Regions from separate parts of the Streptomyces sp. DS1-CR2 genome, predicted to be linked through region 1. Evidence: riboswitches for the same ligand, from Rfam matches in the RefSeq annotation. Region 1 holds a riboswitch; each other region holds the start of a gene.
What was found. A riboswitch is a leader RNA that binds a small molecule or an ion and turns the genes downstream of it on or off. The one in region 1 is predicted to bind cyclic di-AMP.
Positions count from the first base shown of each region.

Region 2: another riboswitch for cyclic di-AMP. It lies ahead of ACY0PA_RS20905 (M23 family metallopeptidase); the one in region 1 lies ahead of ACY0PA_RS03705 (transglycosylase SLT domain-containing protein).
Region 3: another riboswitch for cyclic di-AMP. It lies ahead of ACY0PA_RS25715 (C40 family peptidase); the one in region 1 lies ahead of ACY0PA_RS03705 (transglycosylase SLT domain-containing protein).

Region 1 is NZ_CM147085.1:745,096-752,530, forward strand. Features, by position in the region: gene ACY0PA_RS03700 (flavodoxin family protein) at 388-1,125, shown strand; cyclic di-AMP (ydaO/yuaA leader) riboswitch at 2,559-2,715, shown strand; gene ACY0PA_RS03705 (transglycosylase SLT domain-containing protein) at 2,718-3,458, shown strand; partial or broken gene ACY0PA_RS03710 (glycoside hydrolase family 43 protein) at 3,726-5,203, shown strand; gene ACY0PA_RS03715 (hypothetical protein) at 5,267-5,530, shown strand; gene ACY0PA_RS03720 (hypothetical protein) at 5,527-5,865, shown strand; gene yicI (alpha-xylosidase) at 5,884-7,435, opposite strand, start outside.
Region 2 is NZ_CM147085.1:4,346,956-4,354,390, reverse strand. Features, by position in the region: gene ACY0PA_RS20920 (alpha/beta fold hydrolase) at 1-101, shown strand, start outside; tRNA gene ACY0PA_RS20915 (tRNA-Met) at 327-400, opposite strand; gene ACY0PA_RS20910 (PP2C family protein-serine/threonine phosphatase) at 600-1,706, shown strand; cyclic di-AMP (ydaO/yuaA leader) riboswitch at 1,966-2,111, shown strand; gene ACY0PA_RS20905 (M23 family metallopeptidase) at 2,123-3,178, shown strand; gene ACY0PA_RS20900 (aldo/keto reductase) at 3,290-4,234, shown strand; gene ACY0PA_RS20895 (PrsW family intramembrane metalloprotease) at 4,242-5,603, opposite strand; gene trmB (tRNA (guanosine(46)-N7)-methyltransferase TrmB) at 5,647-6,525, opposite strand; gene lhgO (L-2-hydroxyglutarate oxidase) at 6,582-7,435, opposite strand, start outside.
Region 3 is NZ_CM147085.1:5,337,853-5,345,287, reverse strand. Features, by position in the region: gene ACY0PA_RS25725 (M23 family metallopeptidase) at 1-1,012, shown strand, start outside; gene pcrA (DNA helicase PcrA) at 1,095-3,605, opposite strand; cyclic di-AMP (ydaO/yuaA leader) riboswitch at 3,873-4,022, shown strand; gene ACY0PA_RS25715 (C40 family peptidase) at 4,031-5,194, shown strand; gene ACY0PA_RS25710 (tellurite resistance/C4-dicarboxylate transporter family protein) at 5,222-6,169, shown strand; gene ACY0PA_RS25705 (hypothetical protein) at 6,195-6,548, opposite strand; gene ACY0PA_RS25700 (C40 family peptidase) at 6,841-7,435, shown strand, end outside.

The DNA.
Region 1 (7,435 bases):
CGGCCAGAATCCTCAGGCTCCACCAGAATCCTCAGGCTCCAGCCGAGGAGCATGTCTAAGCGGCATGCCGGAGACCAGGATCGTCCTCACCGAGCGGGGCGACGACGGCGCCGAGAGGTCCTGAAGGAGTGGCCCGAGACGCAGCGCCGTCGGGCCCGCGCGCACGAGCTGCTTGAGCCCGAGCTCGACGTCCATTCGCCGCACCTCCCCACCCCCAGCTTTCCGCTCGGCGACGAGCCGGAGGGGACATGTACTCCGACCGCATGTGCAGACCACCAGGGCCATTCGGAGGCTCCGCTGTGGCGGCTGCCGTCAGCCGGGCCCCACGCTGGGCAAAGTGGACAAGTCACCGCGCACCAGGTGGCGACAGAGCTCTGGGAGGACCGTATGACCGCTTCGTCACCCGCCACCGACGCACCTCCGGCCCGGTACGACGACCTGCGGGCGCTGGTCTTCAACTGCACTCTCAAACGCTCGCCGGAGACGAGCAACACCCAGGGCCTGATCGACCGCAGCACCGCCATCATGGAAGCCCAGGGAGTTCACGTCGACGTCGTCCGGGCCGTCGACCACGACATCGCCACGGGCGTGTGGCCCGACATGACGGAGCACAGCTGGGAGACCGACACCTGGCCGGACCTCTACCGTCAGGTCATGGCCGCCGACATCCTCGTGCTGGCCGGCCCGATCTGGCTGGGCGACAACAGCTCCGTGACGAAGCGGGTGATCGAACGCCTCTACGCCTGTTCCAGTCTTCTCAACGACGCAGGACAGTACGCCTATTACGGCCGCGTCGGCGGCTGCCTGATCACCGGCAATGAGGACGGTGTCAAACACTGCGCGATGAATGTCCTCTACAGCCTGCAACACCTGGGTTACACCATCCCTCCCCAGGCCGACGCCGGATGGATCGGTGAGGCCGGCCCCGGCCCCTCCTACCTCGACCCGGGTTCCGGCGGCCCCGAAAACGACTTCACCAACCGCAACACCACCTTCATGACCTGGAACCTGCTGCACCTGGCCCGGGCATTGAAAGATCTCGGTGGCATCCCCGCCTACGGCAACCAGCGCACCGCCTGGGACGCCGGCTGCCGCCACGACTACGAAAACCCGGAACACCGGTAGCGGCACCCGCAGGGAAACGGACCATCCCGCCCTGGCGACGGTCAGATGCCGCGCACGCCGCGAACGCCCGCACACCCCGGCACCAGCCGCCCGCGTCCCGTCAGCCCACCGCACAACCAGAGCCGAGGAAGCGGCCCGTCCCACGGCTCACCACAACGCGGCGTTTCCTGCCGGGAAGCAGGAACGAGCCGCTCCCATAAGCGCGTTCGCGCTCGCGTCCAGCACGCCTTCGCTCGGATGTAGGGCTGAAATATCCCGCTCGCGTGACTGGCGAATCAAAGGAAAAGGCGTACACCGCGCCCTGCTCACTGCACGACCTCGGCCTTGCCGAATAGAGCACCCGCCCAGCGACAGACGACCGGACCTCACGAACTCGCGGATCATGTCGGAACAGCCTTTAGTCGCGCGCCCAGCCGAGTTCCCGCTCTGTCTGCACCGGCGCCGCAACTCCGGCATTGCCGTCATGTTCCATGCGGCCGAGTAACTGCCCCTATTCCTGCGCTTCTTCGCGGCGGACCTTCGGTTCGTGTCCGCCCTGACGCAGGTGCGTGCGGAGTTCCCGTCCCTCGTCCAGTCGACCACTGAGGCCCGGGATTAACCAGGCCTCCCACGCAGAGAGATACCTGCCCGGAAAACCGGAGTCGGCAGAGGATTTCAGCAGCCTCCTCCCGGTCCAGGCCGGGGACCTTCACTGGCATACCAGTGACGATCGGCAACTGAATCCCCATCACATGCAGACCGTCTTCTGAGCTCACGCGCATCCTGAGCCGGCAAGATCTCCGGGGGCAGCATCGGAGCCCTCACCTGTCCCGCCCCCGGGTATCCCGGGAGGCCAGCAGGCCAGCGGGCCGGCGGGCCGGCGGGAAGGGCACTCCGATGATGGAGCCCGTCGACCTCACCTCAGTCGATCCCTGAGCCAAACCGCACAAGGCCACACTCAGGCGCCATCCCGATCGGCACCCGCTCATGAACCGTGCAGCGGGGACGTCCGTCGGTCCGCGCGACCGCGCCAGCATTAATGGCGATATGCCGCATACAGTACCAAAAGCGACACGACGCTATGTCCGTCTTTGCGTGAGAAGTTGCCCTTTCGCATTATTAGCGGTGTAAGCGAAGCTCTGCCTCTATCACGAGGTATTGATGCGAAATATCGCACTCTGATACACCGTCGACCGTCATTCCAACCCGCATCGGCATTCAGTGAACCGTGTCACACGGCCGGACGCGGGCCCCGAGCTCTGCTGAACCCACTTCCCTTCTACGCAAAGCGGGTTGGGCTTTTCGATCAAAGAGAGCGGCGGGTTCTGGTCGCCCGAGGCAGGGATCTCACATTCCGTTCTCGGAATTCTGGTCTTGTTCTGTCGGCTCCTTCTCGCCTAATGTCGCCGTCAATCCGGATGGAACGCCGAATCCTGCCGCTATCCGGATTCCCTCCCATCCACTCGGTTACGCACGGCAGGAGCGGGGGACCCAGGTAAGCCGCCGATCTGGTTTCCGGAACGGCTCGGGGTGAAGTCGCATTCGCAGTGCGACCGGACATCTCCCGTCCGAACCCGACAGCTCACCTCGCAGGCGACGGAGAGGAACACGACATGCCCTCAAAGGGAAAGCACCGCCGCCCCAAGTCCATCTCGTTCACCCGGGGAATCGCCGCCGCAGGCACGGGCGCAGCTGTGCTCGCTCTCCCGGTGCTCGGCGCGACCAGCGCCGGCGCAGCGCAGGCCGCCCCGGCCGCAAAGAGCGCCGCGGCCCCCACGACGTACGTCGTCGCCGCGGGCGACTCCCTCGTCAAGATCGCCCGAGAGCACTCTCTGAGCGGCGGCTGGAAGAAGCTGTACCAGGACAACCGAGCCGCCCTCGGTGACAACCCGGGGCTGATCCACCCCGGTGTCAAGCTCACGCTCGGCAAGAAGAGCCCGGCCAAGCCCGCAGCCACCAGGGCGTCCGCCGAGCGGGCCGACCGCTCCGAGAACCGGACCACGCTCGCCGCCGCCCCGGCGAAGAAGTCCTACACGAACGACCTCGACGGCTGGATCAAGGAGTCGCTCGACATCATGGCCAAGCACAACATTCCCGGCTCCTACGAGGGCATCCACCGCAACATCATGCGCGAGTCCTCCGGCAACCCGCTGGCCATCAACAACTGGGACTCCAACGCTGTCGCAGGAACCCCGTCCAAGGGGCTCCTGCAGGTCATCGACCCCACGTTCACCGCGTACCACGTGCCCGGCACGTCGATGAACAGCTACGACCCGGTCGCCAACATCACCGCCGCCTGCAACTACGCGGCCGACAAGTACGGCTCGATCGACAACGTGAACGGCGCGTACTGACAGCCGGTTCCACCATGAGGCTCGCAGTCGTCGCAGGCAGACCACGCTTGCGCGCTTGCGTGCCTTACAAGGAGGACCTCCTGGGCCCGAACGGAAGCCCGACGACTGCCAGTTGAAGCGCATCGATGATGCCATGGCCCTGAAGTCCCGTAAGCATGAAGGGACTTCAGGGCCATTTTGCGTCCTGTCCAACCCCTTGCGCGCCATCACCCCGGTGCATATCCTCCCCGCGAATCGAAGCGCTTCGACATCACGGAGAGAGACAGCATGGCAGACCCACACCCGGTCATCCCCGGGTTCCACCCGGACCCCAGCGTCTGCCGCGTCGGCGACGACTACTACCTCGCGTGCTCGAGCTTCGAGTACGTCCCCGGGGTGCCGCTCTTCCACAGTCGCGACCTGGTGCACTGGCGGCAGATCGGCAACGTCCTCGACCGGCCCGGCCAGTTGCGGCTGCCCTGGGACACACCCTCCTCCGCCGGGATCTACGCGCCGACACTGCGCCACCACGACGGCCGCTTCTGGCTGGTCGTCACCAATGTGAGCCTGGGCGGCGGCAATCTGCTCGTCTCCGCGACCGACCCGGCGGGCCGCTGGTCGGACCCGGTCCCGCTGCCCGGCGTACCGGGCATCGATCCGGATCTCGCCTGGGACGAGGACGGCGCGTGCTGGGTCACGGTCGCCGGGATCTCCCAGGTCCGTATCGACCCGTACACCGGCGAGACGTTCGGCGAGCCGCGCCCGCTGTGGTCCGGCACACCGGGCGCCAAGGCCCCGGAGGCGCCGCACCTGTACCACGTAGGTGACTACTGGTACCTGCTGATCGCCGAGGGCGGCACCGAGCGCGGGCATGCCGTCTCCGTGGCCCGCGGCCCCGCGCCCACCGGCCCCTTCGAACCTTGTCCGGCCAATCCGGTCCTGACCCACCGCAGCACCGACGAACCCGTCCAGAACACCGGGCACGCCGATCTGGTGCAGGCAGCCGACGGCACGTGGTGGATGGTGTTCCTCGGGGTGCGGCCGCGCGGCGGCACCCCCGGCTGGCACGTGCTCGGCCGCGAGACCTTCCTCGCGCCGGTGACCTGGGAAAACGGCTGGCCGGTCGTCGGCCCGCCCGCGACGGCCGGGCCCGCGCCCGCCTCCGCCGAACCCTTCACGGACGACTTCGACGACGCCGAACTGCAGCCCTCATGGATCTCACTCCGCCACCGCTCCCCGCGGCACTGCACCACGAAGGAACGGCCGGGCCGCCTGACACTGCACGCCCTCGGGGGCGGCCCCGACGCCGCCGACGTCACCTTCGTCGGCCACCGGCAGCAGCACCTCTCCTGCCGCGTCCGCGCCCACCTCGACCCGGCGGACGGCACCGGCGGCTCGCGGTCCGGCTCGACGAGCGGCACCACTACGAGATCGAGGCCGACGCCGCAGAAGTACGGGTGATCGCCCGTGTCGGACCGCTGCGCACCGTGGTGGCCTCCACGTCCCGGGCGACGGCCGAAGGGCCGCTCGTGCTCGGCGTCGACGTGACCCCCACGGACAGCCCGCGCGACGCGCGCACCGGCCCGGACACGCTCGCGTTCGGCGTCGAGGAGCCGGACGGCACGTTCACCGCCCTCGCGGCCCTCGACGGCCGCTACCTGTCGACCGAGGTGGCCGGCGGGTTCACCGGCCGCGTCATCGGCCTGTACGCCGCGACCGGTACCGCCCACTTCGACTGGTTCCGCTACGAGCCGCTCACCATCTGAACCCGACCGCTGACCGAGACCACAGCACTCAACCACCGAACTCAGCCACGGAAAGGGACCTGTATGAGACAAGCACGGAGCCGCCGACGCCGCGTCGGATGGATGGCGGGCCTCTTCCTGGCCTTACTCGCCACCGTCGGCACCGCCCAGACCGGGGCCGTGGCGGCCGCCCGCCCCGCTCCTGCCGCAACCGCCTCCGCCATGGACACCGTCGCCGCCATGCAGCCCAGTTGGAACCTGGGCAACACCCTCGACGCCATCCCCGATGAGACGTCCTGGGGCAACCCGCCGGTCACTCATCCGGGGTGCCGTGGCGGATCGACGTGACGACGTACGACCCGCCGGTCCTCGCGGGCGCGACGGGGACGACCAGCTCCTTCGCGGCCCCCGCCCGGTTCCGGGGCGACTCCCTGGCGACCATGGAGGCCACATACGCCGACGGCACCAACGCGGGTCCGGCCGACTGGACTTCGTACGAGCAGTTCGGCACGGCGTTCGCCCCGGACTACGACGGCGGAACGCTCAGGCTCACCGCCGAATTCCTGAACTCCCTCAAGGACGGTGTGCCGGTGGCTCTCACCTTCCATTTCTGGAGCGGCGCCACCGTCACGTACCAGGTGACGCGGTCAGGAGACGCGGTGACGAGCACCGCCGTCTCCTGACCATGCACGCCGGGGAGGCTACAACTCCCTTACTTCGTACGGGAGTTCCGTTCCAGTCGCCTCCACCGTGACCGCCCCGTCGTCCGCGTCCCGGCGCACCCGGTACGCGGCGGCGGGGCTCCCGTCGTGGTCCGGCACCGTCACGGTCACATCCAGCACGCCCGGCGCGACGAGCAGGGTGACGCCGTCGGTCCAGTCGCCGTCGGGGCGCCGGTCGTCCGCGCCGAGCGGCACGACCGCGCCGGGACGGACGAACAGGGGCAGGCTGTCGAAGCCGTGGGTCTCGCGCAGCCAGCGCCCGCCCTCGACCCGCTCCCCTGTCACCAGCCGTGTCCAGGTGCCCTCGGGCAGATAGAACTCGACGTCGCCGTCCGCCGAGAACACCGGCGCGACGAGCAGGTCGGGGCCGAGCATGTACTGGCGGTCAAGGACCCGGCACGTGGGGTCGTCCGGGAAGTCGAGGAGCATCGGACGCATCACGGGGACGCCCGTGCGGTGCGCCTCGACCGCCGCCCCGTACAGGTACGGCATGAGGCGGTGCTTGAGCAGGGTGAACCTGCGTGCCACGTCCACCGCTTCCTCGCCGAATGCCCACGGCACCCGGTACGAGACATTGCCGTGCAGGCGGCTGTGCGAAGAGAGCAGGCCGAAGGCGAGCCAGCGCTTGAAGACGGCCGGGTCGGGGGTGCCTTCGAAGCCGCCGATGTCGTGCGACCAGAAGCCGAAGCCCGACAGGGACAGGGAGAGGCCGCCGCGCAGCGACTCCGCCATCGCCGTGAACGAGGCGAAGCAGTCACCGCCCCAGTGCACCGGGAACTGCTGGCCGCCGGCCGTCGCCGACCGGGCGAAGACGACTGCCTCGTTGCTGCCGCGCTCCTTCTCCAGCAGCTCGAAGACGGTGCGGTTGTAGAGGTGCGCGTAGTAGTTGTGCATGCGCTCGGGGTCGGAGCCGTCGTGCCAGACGACGTCGGTCGGAACGCGCTCGCCGAAGTCCGTCTTGAAGCTGTCGACGCCCATGTCGAGCAGGCCGCGCAGCTTGCCCGCGTACCAGTCGCGCGCGCCCGGATCGGTGAAGTCGACGAGCGCCATGCCGGGCTGCCACAGGTCCCACTGCCACACGTCGCCGTTCGGCTTGCGGACCAGGTAACCCAACTCCCGCCCCTCGTCGAAGAGTGGGGACTTCTGGGCGATGTAGGGGTTGATCCACATGCTGATGCGCAGGCCGCGCGCCTTGAGGCGGCGCAGCATGCCGACCGGGTCGGGGAAGACGTCCGGGTCCCAGGTGAAGTCGGACCACTGGTACTCGCGCATCCAGAAGCAGTCGAAGTGGAAGACGGTGAGCGGGATGTCGCGCTCGGCCATGCCGTCGACGAACGACGTGACCGTCTCCTCGTCGTACTCGGTGCAGAAGGAGGTGGTGAGCCACAGGCCGAACGACCAGGCCGGCGGGAGGGCGGGGCGGCCGGTGAGCGCGGTGTAGCGGCGCAGCACGTCTTTCGGGGTCGGGCCCGCGACGACGTAGAACTCGATCGACTGGTCCTCGACGCTGAACTGGAGCTGGCCGACGGAC
Region 2 (7,435 bases), 3.6 Mb from region 1:
CGAACACCACGCTCATCCGTATCCCCCATGCGGATCACATCCCCACGGAGAACGCGCCCGGCCGGATCGGCCACGCGCTCGGCGACTTCTTCACAGCGTAGAGACATTACGGCCCGCCCGGCTTCGAGGCCGATGGGCCAGAACTGCCACCGTCGAACTGGCGTCAATCGCCCGGCCCTCTCCGACCGCGGAGCATGCCGGTTCGAGCCGACGCAAGAACGCTGGGAGCCATTGGGGAGCCGACTTGCTCCCGAAGCCCCTTCCACTCCACGCGACCGGATACACCGAAGGCCCGGAACCAATGGTTACGGGCCTTCGGTCTTCAGTAGCGGGGACAGGATTTGAACCTGCGACCTCTGGGTTATGAGCCCAGCGAGCTACCGAGCTGCTCCACCCCGCGTCGGTAAACACGACTCTACGCCATTGCGGCGACAGAACGCGAATCGGTTGCCCGGCGTTCCGCGATCCGCCGCCTCGGGCCCCTTTCACCCGGTCGGTCCCGCCAGGTCGCCCGCCGCCTTTTCCGGGGGAACCCTGGGGTGGGGCCCGACGGCGTGCGCAGGCGCGGGACCGACGCGGACGGTGGCGGGAGACGAGCGGTGGGGCAGCGAGGAGGACACAGGTCAGAGGCGGAGCCGGGCCTGTCCCGCGCGCGGTTCTTCGTGCGGCTGCTGGTCGTGCTGCTCATCGTGGTCGGGGCGATCTATGACTACGTCACGCCGTCGACGTTCACCGGCGTGCCCCTCTTCACCGCCGCCCCGCTGGTCGCCGCCCCGTTCTTCTCGCCCCGCGGCACCTTGCTGACCGGCCTCGCGACCGTCGCCGTCGTACTCGGGGTGCATCTCAGATACACCCGCAGTTACGACACCGACGCCGTCACCGAACTCGTCACGGTCGCCACCGTCGCCGTCCTCGCCTGTGTCATGAACCGCGTCGTGCGGCGGGGCAGTGAGCAGCTCACCTCCGTGCGCCAGATCGCCGAGGCGGCCCAGCGCGCCGTCCTGCCCGAGCCCGCGGAGCGCATCGGCGGCCTGGAGATCGCGGCCCGCTACGAGGCGGCCCAGGCGGGGGCCTTCATCGGGGGCGACCTGTACGCGGTGCAGGACACCCCGCACGGGGTGCGGCTCGTCGTGGGAGACGTACGCGGGAAGGGCATGGGCGCGGTGTCCGCCGTGGCCGTCGTCATCGGCGCCTTCCGGGAGGCGGCCGAACAGGAGGCGACCCTGGAGGCGGTCGCGCAGCGCCTGGAGCGGGCGCTCGCGCGGGAGGGGCTGCGGCGCAACGGCCTCGACGAGTTCGAGGGTTTCACCACGGCCGTGCTCGCCGAGATCCCGCACGGCAACGGCCTCGTACGGGTCATCAACCGCGGCCATCCGGAACCCCTGATCCTGGGCGGCGACGGGGCGCTCAAGGTCCTGTCGCCGCCGGAGCCCGCGCTGCCGCTCGGGATGGGTGGCCTCGGCAGCTGGCCCGACCGGGCGTCCGAGACGGAGTTCCCGTCCGGGGCGACGCTGCTGCTCTACACCGACGGCCTCTCGGAGGCGCGCGACGCGGAGGGCACCTTCTACGACCCGGCGGCCCGGCTCGCGGGGCGGATGTTCTCGGGGCCCGATCCGCTGCTTGCCGCGCTCACCGCCGAGGTCCGCCGGCATACCGGGGGCGGCACGACGGACGACATGGCGCTGCTCGCGGTGAGGCGGCCGTGAAGCAGCAGTGAAGCAGCCGTGAGCGCCGTCTTCACCTTCCGTAGTCGAATGACGTCGCTGCGCATAACATTTGACAAACCGTCAGATGGGCGGCCCGCTCCGACGGCCGGTCAACTCGCCCGATTCCGCCCGCTCGTGCCCCGATAAGTCCAGGCCAAAGGCGTTAACGATCAGTCGGAACGGCTTGGAATCGGGCCCCGGTGTCTATTAACGTTCGATAACGCAGCGCGGTCGTCCCAGCCGTCACAAGAGATGGCTCCGTGCGCACGCGCCTAATCCCGCAAGGGAGCCGGGGAACCACCAACTTGGGGTGAATCGGACGTCTTTCCTCGCGGAAGGCGTCGGTAGGAGACCTTCCTGCTCCGAACCCGTCAGCTAACCCGGTAGGCGAGAAGGAAGGAAAGGAGCGCGCCCCAGTGGCGTCCAACCGGCCTGCCCCAGAGTTCTCCTACGCGCCGATCGACGAAGAGTTCGGCGAAGCGGACGAGCAGACCTGGGACGAGTGGAATCCCACCGAGGAGTCCGTCCGCCCCGTACGCGGCAGGCACCGCGTAGCCAAGCAGCGCGGCGGTCTCGCGCGCAGCTCCACAGTTCTCGGGGTCGGCGTGATCGCGGCCGTCGGCGCGGGCGGCATCGCCACCGCGCAGGGCGGCAAGCCCCCCGTACACATCTCGATGCCCGACCTCTCCGCCGTCAAGGACTCGCTGCCCGACGCCAAGTCGCTGCCCGGCGTGGGCGCGCTGATATCCGATGCCTCCGCAGATGACGACTCGTCCGGCGGCGACGCGACCCCGCTGACCGGCGCCGGCATCACGACCGCGGACGCCGAGCAGGGCGCGACCGCGGGTGAGGCCCTGCGCGCCCGCATCATGCAGCAGGCCGAGCAGCAGCAGAACCAGGCCGCCGACGCCGAGGCCGCGGCCGCCGAGGAGGCCGCCGCGAAGAAGGCCGCCGAGGACGCGGCCAAGGAGCAGGACGCCGCCCAGGCCAAGGCCGCCGCCGACAAGAAGGCGGCGGAGGAGGCCGCGAAGAAGAAGGCCGAGGCCGAGCGCCTCGCCGAGCTCGCCAAGAGCTTCACGCTGCCGGTCGCCTCCTACACGATCACCGGCACCTTCGGTCAGCCCGGCTCGATGTGGTCCTCCGGCTACCACACGGGTCTCGACTTCGCCGCTCCCACGGGTACGCCGCTGAAGGCGATCCACTCCGGCACCGTCAAGGAGGCCGGCTGGGCGGGCGCGTACGGCTACCGCACCGTCCTCGAGCTGCCGGACGGCACCGAGCTCTGGTACTGCCACCAGTCGTCCCTCAACGTCAGCGCCGGCCAGAAGGTGACCAGCGGCGACGTCATCGGCCGCGTCGGCGCCACCGGCAACGTGACCGGGCCGCACCTCCACCTGGAGGTCCACCCCGGCGGCCAGGCGACCGGGGTCGACCCCGCGCCGTGGCTGCGCACCAACGGTCTGACCATCTAAAGGCTCGTCACTCTCCGAACCCCGGCGGTCCTGACGGCAACCCCCCGACGTCAGGGCTGCCGGTCGGCCATGCCCGGAATATCTTGCTTCGTATCGGTGTTAAAACAAGCCATGACTTCTCTTCGCAAGCTTGGCTCGTCAGACCTCGAGGTGTTCCCGCTCTCCCTCGGCGGCAACGTGTTCGGCTGGACCGCCGACGAGGCGCAGTCCTTCGCCGTGCTCGACGCGTACGTCGCCGCCGGCGGCAACTTCGTCGACACGGCCGACGCGTACTCGTCGTGGGTTCCGGGCAACAAGGGCGGCGAGTCCGAGACCGTCATCGGCAAGTGGCTTGCCGCGCGCGGCAACCGCTCCGATGTCGTCATCGCCACCAAGGTCGGCTCCCACCCCGACTTCAAGGGCCTGTCCGCGAACACCATCAAGTCCGCCGCAGACGAGTCCCTGCGCCGCCTCGGCACGGACTACATCGACCTCTACTACACGCACTTCGACGACCCGTCCGTGCCGGTCGAGGAGATCATCACCGCCCTCGACGAGCTGGTGAAGTCCGGGAAGGTGCGCGCCATCGCCGCGTCGAACCTGACCCCGGAGCGCCTCCAGGAGTCGCTGGACTTCTCCGACCGCGAGGGCCTCGCCCGCTACGCGGCGCTCCAGCCGCACTACAACCTCGTCTCGCGCGACACCTACGAGGGCGGGCTCCAGGAGGTGGCCTCCCGCGGCGGCCTCGCCGCCGTCCCGTACTACGCCCTGGCGTCCGGGTTCCTGACGGGCAAGTACCGGCCGGGCACCGAGGTCGACAGCCCGCGGGCCGCGGGCGCGGGTCAGCACCTGCAGACCGAGCGCGGTGTGCGCGTCCTCAAGGCCCTCGACGAGGTGGCGCAGGCGCACGGCGCCCAGGTCGCGACGGTCGCCCTCGCCTGGCTCGCGTCCCGCCCGACGGTGGCCGCACCGATCGCGTCCGCCCGCACCGTGGAGCAGCTGCCGGCGCTGGTGGCCATGGCCGACCTGGAGCTGACGGACGCGGAGCTCTCGAAGCTCACGGAGGCGTCCGCCTGAGGCGTTCTCAGTAGCGGTACGGGTTGTACGCGTTGTGGGCGCTGTGCGCGGGGAACTGGGCGCCGGGCCCCGCGTGCACCGGCCCCGCGTGCACCGGCCCCGCGTACATCGGCGGCACCCACACGGGCGGCGCGGTGGCGCGGGACGCGTAGGCGAGGGCGGGGCGGGCCGCGTGGCGCCGCGCCCACAGCTCGTCGAGCAGCTCCCGCTCCCGTACGACATAGTCCGCCCCGGCCCGGCCGCGCCGCCCGCGGTGGCGCAGGAGCGCGAGTGAGGTCGCGTACTGCTGGTACTGGGCGACGGCCCTGGCCGTCTCCTTGCCGCCGTGGTGCTGCGCGAACTCGCGGGCCAGGCGGCGGGCGCGCATCGAGCCGAGGGCGAACGGCTCGGCCGGTCCGACCCAGCCGGCCGCCGCGTACGCGGGCAGCTCGGAGCGCACCGTGCGCAGTTCGCGCTGGCGGGTTCCGATCGCGAGCCAGGTCAGCAGCCCGAACGCGGGCATCATGAACAGCGCGTAGACCCCGAAGAATCCGAACCGGCCGAACGCCGACGAGCCGTTCCACGTGGCGTGCATGCCCATCGCGAGCAGCAGCCCGGCGAGGGGCAGGAACACGCGCCGCACCGGCCCGCGGTCGGGCGCGGTCCAGGCCGCGACGCCGAAGCCGATGCCGGTGAGCACCGTGAACAGAGGGTGCGCGAACGGCGACATGACGATGCGTACGAAGAAGGTGGCGGCGGTCACCGAGGCGATGCCGGTGCCGCTGTTGAGCTGGTCGGTGCCGAAGGCGTTGCCCAGATAGAGGATGTTCTCGGTGAACGCGAAGCCGGTGGCGGTGACGCCGGCGATCACCACGCCGTCGACGATCCCGGTGAAGTCCCGTCTGCGGAACAGGAAGATGAGCAGGACGGCGCAGGCCTTCGCGGACTCCTCGACGATGGGCGCTATGACCGTCGCGCCGAGGGTGTCGGCGTTCGCGGGGTCGGCCGAGTTCGTGGCGATCCAGTGGGTCGCGAAGCTGTTGGCGACGATCGCGATGAGCGCGGCGGCGCAGGCGCCCCAGGCGAAGGAGAACAGCAGGTTCCGCCAGGGCCCGGGCGCGACCCGGTCCAGCCAGCGGAACGCGGCTATCAGCAGCGGGACGGGCAGGACCGCGAGGCAGAGCCCGACCAGGAACCCCTTGGTGCCGGTCTGTTCCCGCACGAGGGCGAGGATCACCAGGCCGGAGAGCGTCAGGAGCGAGACGAGCGCCCAGGCGTGCACGGCCTTCCGCTCCCACCAGCGCGGATGCCGCAGCGTGCCGGGCCCCGGAGCGCCTGCTCCGGGCTGCGCGTGCGGAAACGCATTCGGATACGAGGGATAGGTCGCCACAGCGTTGACCCTAACGAGGGACGGCCCCGGCCGCGACGGGGTGTCAGTCCGCGGCGGTGGCCGGTGCGTGCTCGGCGCGCAGGAAGAGCAGGTCGTGGACCACATGGCCCTTGTCCAGGCCCTGGCCCTCGAAGCGCGTGAGGGGGCGGAACGCGGGCCGGGGCGCGTATCCGCCGTCGGCCTGCGTGTTCTCGTAGTCCGGGTGCTCGGTCAGGACTTCGAGCATCTGCTCGGCGTACGGCTCCCAGTCGGTCGCGCAGTGCACCAGGGCGCCCGGCTTGAGGGGGACCGCGGCGAGGGTGAGGAACTCCGGCTGGATCAGGCGCCGCTTGTGGTGGCGCTTCTTGGGCCAGGGGTCGGGGAAGTAGACGCGCAGCCCGTCGAGGGAGGCGGCGGGGAGCATCTCGCGGAGCAGGATGATCGCGTCGCCGTTGGCCACCCGTACGTTCGTCAGGCCGTTCCGCTCGGCGAGGCCCAGGAGGTTGCCCTGGCCCGGGGTGTGCACGTCGACCGCGAGGATGCCGGTGTCGGGGTCGTCGGCGGCCATCTGCGCCGTCGCCTCGCCCATGCCGAAGCCGATCTCCAGGACGACGCGCTTCCTGCCGTCGAACAGCTCGTCGAGGTCGAGGACGCGCTGCCCGTCGATGTCGAGGCCCCACGCGGGCCACAGCCGCTGGAGGGCGTCCGCCTGGCCCGCCGTGACGCGGCTGCGGCGGGGCTGGAAGCTGCGGATGCGCCGCTCGAAGTGCGAACCGGCGGGGTCGGGCGCGGGCCCGTCGGGAAAGCGCGGCTCGCCCTTGGTGCGTGCAGGAGCCGGGGCTTGTGGACCGGGGGCCTCGGGACCGGCGGCTTCGGGGGTGCGGGCTTCGGGGGTGCGGGCTTCGGGGGTGCGGGCTTCGGGAGTGTGGGGTGACTCAGACACAGTAAGTCGATTTTAGACGCCGGAACTCAGGTCGAGACGCCGGATCCGGGCGGGGCTCAAGGTGAGGTCTTGAGCGCGGCCAGGGCCCGCCGGGCGACCTCGCGGCCGATCGGGAGCGAGGCCGTCGCCGCGGGAGACGGCGCGTTCAGCACATGCACCGTGCGCGGGGCCTCGCGGATCAGGAAGTCGTCGACCAGGGTCCCGTCCCGCAGGACCGCCTGCGCCCGGACGCCGGCGGGCGCGGGCACCAGGTCGTCCGCGGTCACCGCGGGCAGCAGCCTGCGCACCGCTGCCGTGAACGCGTCCCGGGACACCGAGCGGCGCAGCTCCCCGGCCCCGTACCGCCAGTGCCGGCGCGCTATCCGCCAGGAGCCGGGCCAGGCCAGTGTGGCGCCGAGCTCGCGCGGTCTGACCGTCGACCAGTCGTAGCCCTCGAGGGCCAGCGCGGGCACCGCGTTCGGACCGACGTGCACGCTCTTGTCGATGCCGCGCGTGAGATGGACGCCGAGGAAGGGGAACGCCGGGTCCGGCACCGGATAGACCAGGCCGCGCACCAGCTCGGGGCGGGCCAGCTCGAAGTACTCACCCCGGAAGGGGACGATCCGCATGCCGGGGTCGTCCCCCGCGAGCCGGGCGATCCGGTCGCAGTGCAGCCCCGCGCAGTTCACCAGGGCGCGCCCGCGGACGACGTCCCCGGCGGCCGTGCGCACCGCGACACCACGCTCCGCGCGGCGGTCGATCTGCACCACCTCCGCGCCGTACCGGATGTCCGCGCCCGAGGCCTCGGCCAGATGCCGGGCCACGGAGGCGTAGTCGGCGACGCCCGTCGTGCCCACGTGGATCGCGGCGAGGCCGCGTACATACGGCTCGTACTCGCCGATCTGGGCGGGGCCGAGCTCCCGCACCGGAA
Region 3 (7,435 bases), 4.6 Mb from region 1:
GGCGTTCGAGGCCCAGCCCTTCGCAACACAGACCTTCGAAGCGCACACCTTCGACACCGGCGCGTACGACGCCACCGCGTGGAACTCCGCGGGCGCCGAAGGCGACGACAACGACCTCGACGCACGGCACGGCCACGGCCAACCCGACGCCCCCGAGCCGGAGTTGAGCCACAACGACGATCACCACGACAGCTACAGCGAAGGCCTCGACGACGTCGAGGAAACCGTCGCCCGCGACGAGCGGCCCGCCCCGGTCACCCCGGCCCAGCGCGCCCGCTCCCGCCGCCGCTCCCCCGCCAAGCGCTCCGCGCTGCTCACCGTCGCGGTGCCCTCGGTGTGCGTGATGGGTGTCGCGGGAGTAGCCGCGGCCTCCGTCGGCGGGCTCGGCGGCGACGCCGGCAAGGACACGACGGCGGCCTCGGCACCGGACGCGACCGCCGTGAAGCCCTCCGTCGCCAACAACAAGCTCGACACCCAGCTCGCGGACCTCTCCGCGGACGCCGGCGACTTCGCCGACCGGGCGAGCCGCACCCAGGAACGTATCGACCTCAGGGCCAAGCAGCAGGCCGAGCGGAAGCAGGCGGCGGAGGAAGCGGCGCGCAAGGAGCGGCTGCGGCCCAAGTTCGTCCTCCCGGTCAAGCAGCGCGGGCTGAGCGCGTATTACGGGCAGGCCGGTATCAACTGGATGTCCGTACACACCGGCATCGACTTCCCCGTCTCGTACGGGACCCCGGTGATGGCCGCGACCGACGGCACCATCCGCACACAGTGGAACAGCGCGTACGGGAACATGGCGATCCTGACGGCGAAGGACGGCACGGAGACCTGGTACTGCCACCTCTCCAGCCACGCCGTCATGAGCGGACCGGTCAAGGCCGGCGACCTCATCGCGCACTCCGGGAACTCCGGCAACTCCACCGGTCCGCACCTGCACTTCGAGGTGCGTCCCGGCGGCGGCTCGGCCGTCGACCCGCTCCCGTGGCTCCGCAGCCACGGGCTCGACCCGACGTAGCAGGGCCGAGCCTCCCGGCGGCAGCCTCCTGCAGTTTCCCCACAGGCCTACAGAGCTACAGCTTTTCCACCGGCCTACAGAGCTACAGCTTCTCCACCGGCGCGTACCGCAGCAGCAGGCGCTTCGGCTTGGGCTCTCCGAAGTCGACGGTCGCCTCCGCGTTCGCCCCTGTGCCCTTGACTCCGACGACCGTGCCGAGGCCGAACTGGTCGTGCGTGACCCGGTCTCCCACGGAGAGCGCGACGACCGGCTTCTCCGTCGCCCGGCGCGTGGCGAACGCCGGTGTCGAGCGTGAGCGCGACGACGAGAGGGACGCGGCGATCCCGCTCGTCGGACCCGCCGACTTGGCGGGCGCCATGGCGCCGGTCCGCTTCCACTCCAGATGCGTGTCCGGGATCTCCTCCAGGAAGCGCGACGGCGGGTTGTACGAGGGCTGGCCCCAGGCGCTGCGCAGGGTGGAGCGCGTCAGATACAGGCGCTCACGCGCGCGCGTGATGCCGACGTAGGCGAGGCGGCGCTCCTCCTCCAGCTCCTTGACCTGGCCGAGGGAGCGCATGTGCGGGAAGACGCCGTCCTCCATGCCGGTCAGGAAGACGACCGGGAACTCGAGGCCCTTGGCCGTGTGCAGGGTCATCAGCGTGATGACGCCGGAGCCGTCGTCCTCCTCGTCCGGGATCTGGTCGGAGTCGGCGACGAGCGCGACCCGCTCCAGGAACTCGGAGAGCGTACCGACGCTCGCCTCGCCCGCACCCTCGGCCGCGCCTTCCGCCGTCGCGCTCTCCTGCTCGAACTCCAGGGCCACGGCCGCGAGTTCCTGAAGGTTCTCGATGCGCGTCTCGTCCTGCGGGTCCGTCGACGACTGCAACTCGGCCAGGTAGCCGGTCCGTTCGAGCACGGCCTCCAGGACCGTGGCCGGGCCCGCGCCCGACTCGACGATCGTGCGGAGGTCCTCCATCAGCGTGTTGAACCGCTTCACCGCGTTCGTCGAGCGGGCCGCCATGCCGTACGCCTCGTCGACGCGGCGCAGCGCCTGTGGGAAGGAGATCTTCTCGCGCTGGGAAAGCGCGTCGATCATCGCTTCGGCACGGTCGCCGATGCCGCGCTTGGGCACATTGAGAATGCGGCGCAGGGGGACGGAGTCCTCGGGGTTGGCGAGCACCCGCAGATAGGCCAGGACGTCCCTGACCTCCTTGCGCTCGTAGAAGCGGACTCCGCCGACGACCTTGTAGGGCAGGCCGACGCGGATGAAGATCTCTTCGAAGACACGGGACTGCGCGTTCGTCCGGTAGAAGATGGCGACGTCGCCGGCCTTCGCGTCGCGCGCGTCCGTGAGCCGGTCGATCTCGTCGGCGACGAACTGCGCCTCGTCGTGCTCGGTGTCCGCGACGTAGCCGGTGATCTGCGCGCCCGCGCCCGCATTCGTCCACAGGTTCTTGGGGCGGCGGGATTCGTTGCGCTCGATGACCGCGTTGGCCGCGGAGAGGATGGTCTGCGTCGAGCGGTAGTTCTGCTCCAGCAGGATCGTTGTCGCGTCGGGGTAGTCCTCCTCGAACTGGAGGATGTTCCGGATGGTGGCTCCGCGGAACGCGTAGATCGACTGATCGGCGTCACCCACGACGCACAGCTCGGCCGGCGGGAGGTCGTCCGCGCGAGGCGGCTCGTCCTCCCCGCGGCCGCTGTCGGCCGACCCCACCAGCTCCCTGACCAGCGCGTACTGCGCGTGGTTCGTGTCCTGGTACTCGTCGACCAGGACGTGGCGGAAGCGGCGGCGGTAGTGCTCGGCGACGTCCGGGAAGGCGCGCAGGAGATGCACCGTCGTCATGATCAGGTCGTCGAAGTCCAGAGCGTTCGCCTCGCGGAGGCGGGACTGGTACATCGCGTAGGCCTGGGCGAGGGTCTTCTCGAAGCCGTCGGCGGCCTGAGCTGCGAAGTCCTCCTCGTCGATCAGCTCGTTCTTCAGGTTCGAGATCTTGGCGCTGAAGGACTTCGGCGGGAACTTCTTCGGGTCCAGGTCGAGGTCACGGCAGACCAGGGCCATGAGTCGCTTGGAGTCGGCGGCGTCGTAGATCGAGAACGACGACGTGAAGCCGAGCTTCTTCGACTCGCGGCGCAGGATGCGGACGCAGGCGCTGTGGAACGTCGACACCCACATCGCGTTCGCCCGCGGGCCGACGAGGGACTCGACGCGCTCCTTCATCTCGCCCGCGGCCTTGTTCGTGAACGTGATCGCGAGGATCTGGCCGGGGTGCACACCGCGCTCGCCGAGGAGGTACGCGATGCGGTGCGTGAGCACACGGGTCTTGCCGGACCCCGCGCCCGCCACGATGAGCAGCGGGGAGCCGCCGTGGACGACGGCCGCCTTCTGGTTCTCGTTCAGCCCGTCGAGGAGCGCCGCCGGGTCGAGCGCCGGGCGTGGGGCGCCGTCCCGGTAGTACTCGTCCCTGGCCGGGGGCACGTCGAACTTCCCGTCGAACAGGTCGTCCGGAACGTGCTCCGGAGCCGTGTCGTCCTCGGGCGGCGGCGGGGCATGCTCCTCACTGGCCTTCGAAGCCGTGAGGTCCGCCAGGAAGCTGTCGTCAAAGAGGCTGCTCATCGCTCTACGAGTCTAGGCCGCCCCACTGACACCCACGGCCGTCCCGGAAACTTCCCCCGACTTCGCGGCCCCAGCCACCTCTTGTAGCGCAGTAATTACCCCCAGTGAGGATTACCGGAGGTCGCGAACAAGATTGCCGAAGGTCACGAAAATGTATCGGGCATATCGAACATCAACCTTCACAGCAGCCACACGAGTTGGCTACCGTGCTCCGCGGGCCGCCCGTCCCCCCGCCGGCAACCGCGCCGCGAGCGGGTCGCCCCCGCTGAGTTCAGTACGCCGAGAGGCATGGAACCGGGGACCCACGACCTTTGGGGTGAATCGGCCGACGACCCGTCAGGGCACGGCCGTAGGGCAGCCTTCCGAATCTCCGCCCGAACCCGACAGCTAACCCGGTAGGCGGTCATGGGAAGGAGACGCGACCCTTGGCGTCGCACCGCAAGCCGCGCACCAGAACAGCCGGCCCCCGCACGGCCCCCGTCGTCGGCATCACCACGGCGGCCCTCACCTCCATCGCCCTGCTCTCGCAGACCGCGAACGCCGCCCCCTCCGCGCCGCCGAAGCCGAGCCTGGAAGAGGTCCAGAAGAAGGTCGACACCCTCTACCACCAGGCGGGCGTGGCCACGGAGAAGTACAACGCGGCCAAGGAGCGCACCACCAAGCAGCAGAAGCGCGTCGGCGACCTGCTCGACGACGTCGCGCAGCGCACCGAGAAGCTCAACAAGGCCCGCCAGGAGCTCGGCACCTTCGCCGCGGCCCAGTACCGCACGGGCGCCGTCTCCGACACCGCGACGCTGCTCCTCGCCGACGACGCGCAGGACTACTTCGACCAGGACCAGCTGATGAGCCGGCTCACGAGCCGCCAGAAGAAGGCCGTCGACGACTACCAGACCGAGCAGGCCGCCACCACGAAGAAGCGCACGGAGGCGGCCAAGAGCCTGGAGACGCTGACCACTTCGCAGGCCACGCTCAAGAGCACGAAGAGGGACGTCCAGCAGAAGCTCGGTGACGCCCGCGAACTCCTGTCGAAGCTGACCGCCGAGGAGAAGGCGCGGCTCGCGGCGATCGAGAAGAAGAAGCAGGAGGCCGCCAGGAAGAAGGCGGAGGAGCTGGCTCGTCAGCAGGCCGAGGCGGAGGCCAAGCGCAAGGCGGCCGAGGAGGCGCGCCAGCAGGAGAACCCGGGCACCGGCACCGGTTCGGGTACGGGTACGGGCTCCGGGGGCACCAGCGGCGGTTACGCCACCAAGGCCGCGAAGGTCATCGACTTCGCCGAGTCACAGATGGGCAAGCCGTACGTGTGGGGCGCCACGGGCCCGGACTCGTACGACTGCTCGGGCCTCACGCAGGCCGCGTGGAAGGCGGCCGGCATCACGCTGCCGCGCACGACCTGGGACCAGGTCAAGGTCGGCACGACCGTCACCACGGCCAACGCCCAGCCCGGTGACCTGGTTTTCTTCTACGACGACATCAGCCACGTCGGCATCTACATAGGCGACGGCAAGATGATCCACGCGCCGAAGCCGGGCGCGAACGTCCGCGTCGAGTCGATCTACTACATGCCGATCCACAGCGTGGTGCGCCCGGCCTGACCGCCTTCGTGGGGTTACGTTCGGGCGGTGCGCGGCCCGAACGCAACCCCACGTCCCGGACCCACGTGGTCCCAGCTCCCGCCGGCCGCCGGCGCCGCCGTCATGGCCACCGGCATCATCTCGGTCGGCCTGCGACTGACCGGTTACTCGGTGCTGAGCGGCATCATGCTGGTGCTCGCCGCCGCCCTCTGGCTCGTCCTCGCGGCGGACTTCGCGAAACGACTGGTGCGGGAGCGCGACCGCTGGGAATCCGAAGCGGACACCCCGGCCGCGCTCACCGCGGTCGCGGCGACGGCCGTCCTCGGCACCCGGATCTCCATGTTCGGCTGGCAGACCCTGGCCGAGGCGCTCCTCGCCTTGTCCGCGCTCGTCTGGCCGGTGCTCCTGATCAACGTCGCACGGCACTGGAAGCCGCGGATGCCGGGGGCCGTGTTCCTCGGCTGTGTCGCGACGCAGGGCCTCGTCGTCCTGGCGGCGACGCTCGCGCCCGCGGTCGGCGCGCACTGGCTCGCGTTCACCGGGATGGTGCTCTTCTGGGGCGGGATCATCCTGTACTGCTTCGCGCTGCTCCACTTCGACCTGCGCGAGGTGGCCTCCGGCGCCGGGGACCACTGGGTCGCGGGCGGCGCGCTCGCCATCTCCGCACTCGCCGCGTCGAAGCTCGTCGCGACGGGTCTGTGGAACAGGGACGACACAGACGTCCTGCGCACCATGAGCTTCCTGCTGCTCGCGCTCGATGTGACCTGGTACATCGTGCTGGCGCTGGCGGAGGTGCGGTGGTCCAGGCCACGTTACGACGTGCGGCGCTGGTCGACGGTCTTCCCGATGGGAATGACGGCGGCGGCGGCACTGTCCGTGAGCGCCGCCGCCGATGTGCCCTGGCTCAAGGGGCCGGGGCAAGTACTGGTGTGGATCGCGGTGGCCGCGTGGCTCGCCACCCTGTTCGGGACGTTCAGGTCCCGAACACCCGCCTGACTCAGATCTGGACGACCGTGACGGCTCAGGTCCAGAGGACCGCGATGAAGATGTTCGCGGTGGTCAGGAGGCCGACGAGGCCGAACAGCCCCTTGTCCACCTTCTCGTCGTCCCGCTTCACGTACACGAGGCCGAGGATCACGATCAGCAGCGCGAGCTTCACGCCGATCTTGATGTTGTTGACGGTGTTGTCGTCCGCCTGGTTCAGGCCCACCAGGACGACACCCGTGACCAGCATGGTCAGCGCGCCGTGCAGCATCGCCGGGACGAACCGGGCCGTTCCCTTGCCCATCGCCTTCATCTGGGTGAGGAACCCACCGAGGAGCGAGGCGATGCCGATGATGTGCAGGCCGACGAAGAGGTGGATGAGTACGTCCATGACCGGCGAGCCTAGCCGGGGCCTCACTGCCTCCTTGAACCGGCCCGCACCGGTCCCGCGCCGGTCACATACGGTCACACCCAGAACACAAGGACCAGTTGCGGACAATCCATCACCAACCCGTGACGGCCAGGTTTAGCGTCCTTCCTCAGGTGACCGGCTTCCCACCCCCGCCCCGCTCACGGGCGCAGTCGGGCACCTACCGCCGAGAAAGGTCCGGCGGCGGCCCGCTTCCCCTGTGCGGGCCGCCGCCGGACGCGTAAGCAGTACGTACCGGAAGGACGTGCCCCTCGTGTCGGCAGCGCACCGCAAGCCCCGACAGCGCTCGCTCACCGGCCCCACGGCCCGCACCGCGGCGACCCTCGCTCTCGCCTCCGCGGCGACCGCCACCGCCCTGGACGGCGCGGCGCACGCGGATCCCCGGCTCACCCCGAGCCAGGTGAAGGCGAAGGTCGACCAGCTCTACCAGCAGGCCGAGAAGGCCACCGAGAAGTACAACGGCGCCAAGGAGAAGGCGGACAAGGCCGAGAAGAAGCTCGGCTCCCTGCGGGACGAGGCGGCCCGCAGGACGGACCGGCTCAACACCCAGCGCGAGGCGCTCGGTTCGGCCGCCGCCGCGCAGTACCGCACCGGCGCCCTCGACCCGGCGGTCCAGCTCGTCCTGTCCTCCGACCCCGCCCGGTACCTCGACAACGCGGCGCTCGCCGACCGGCTCGGCACCCGGCAGGCCTCCGCGGTCGGGCGCGTGCAGCGCGAACTCCGGCAGATCGACCAGCTGCGCTCCGAGGCCGACGGCCGGCTCGCCGAGCTGCGCAAGCGGCAGGGCGAGCTGAAGAAGCAGAAGAAGACGGTCACCGGGAAGCTGGCCGAGGCGAAGCGTCTGCTCG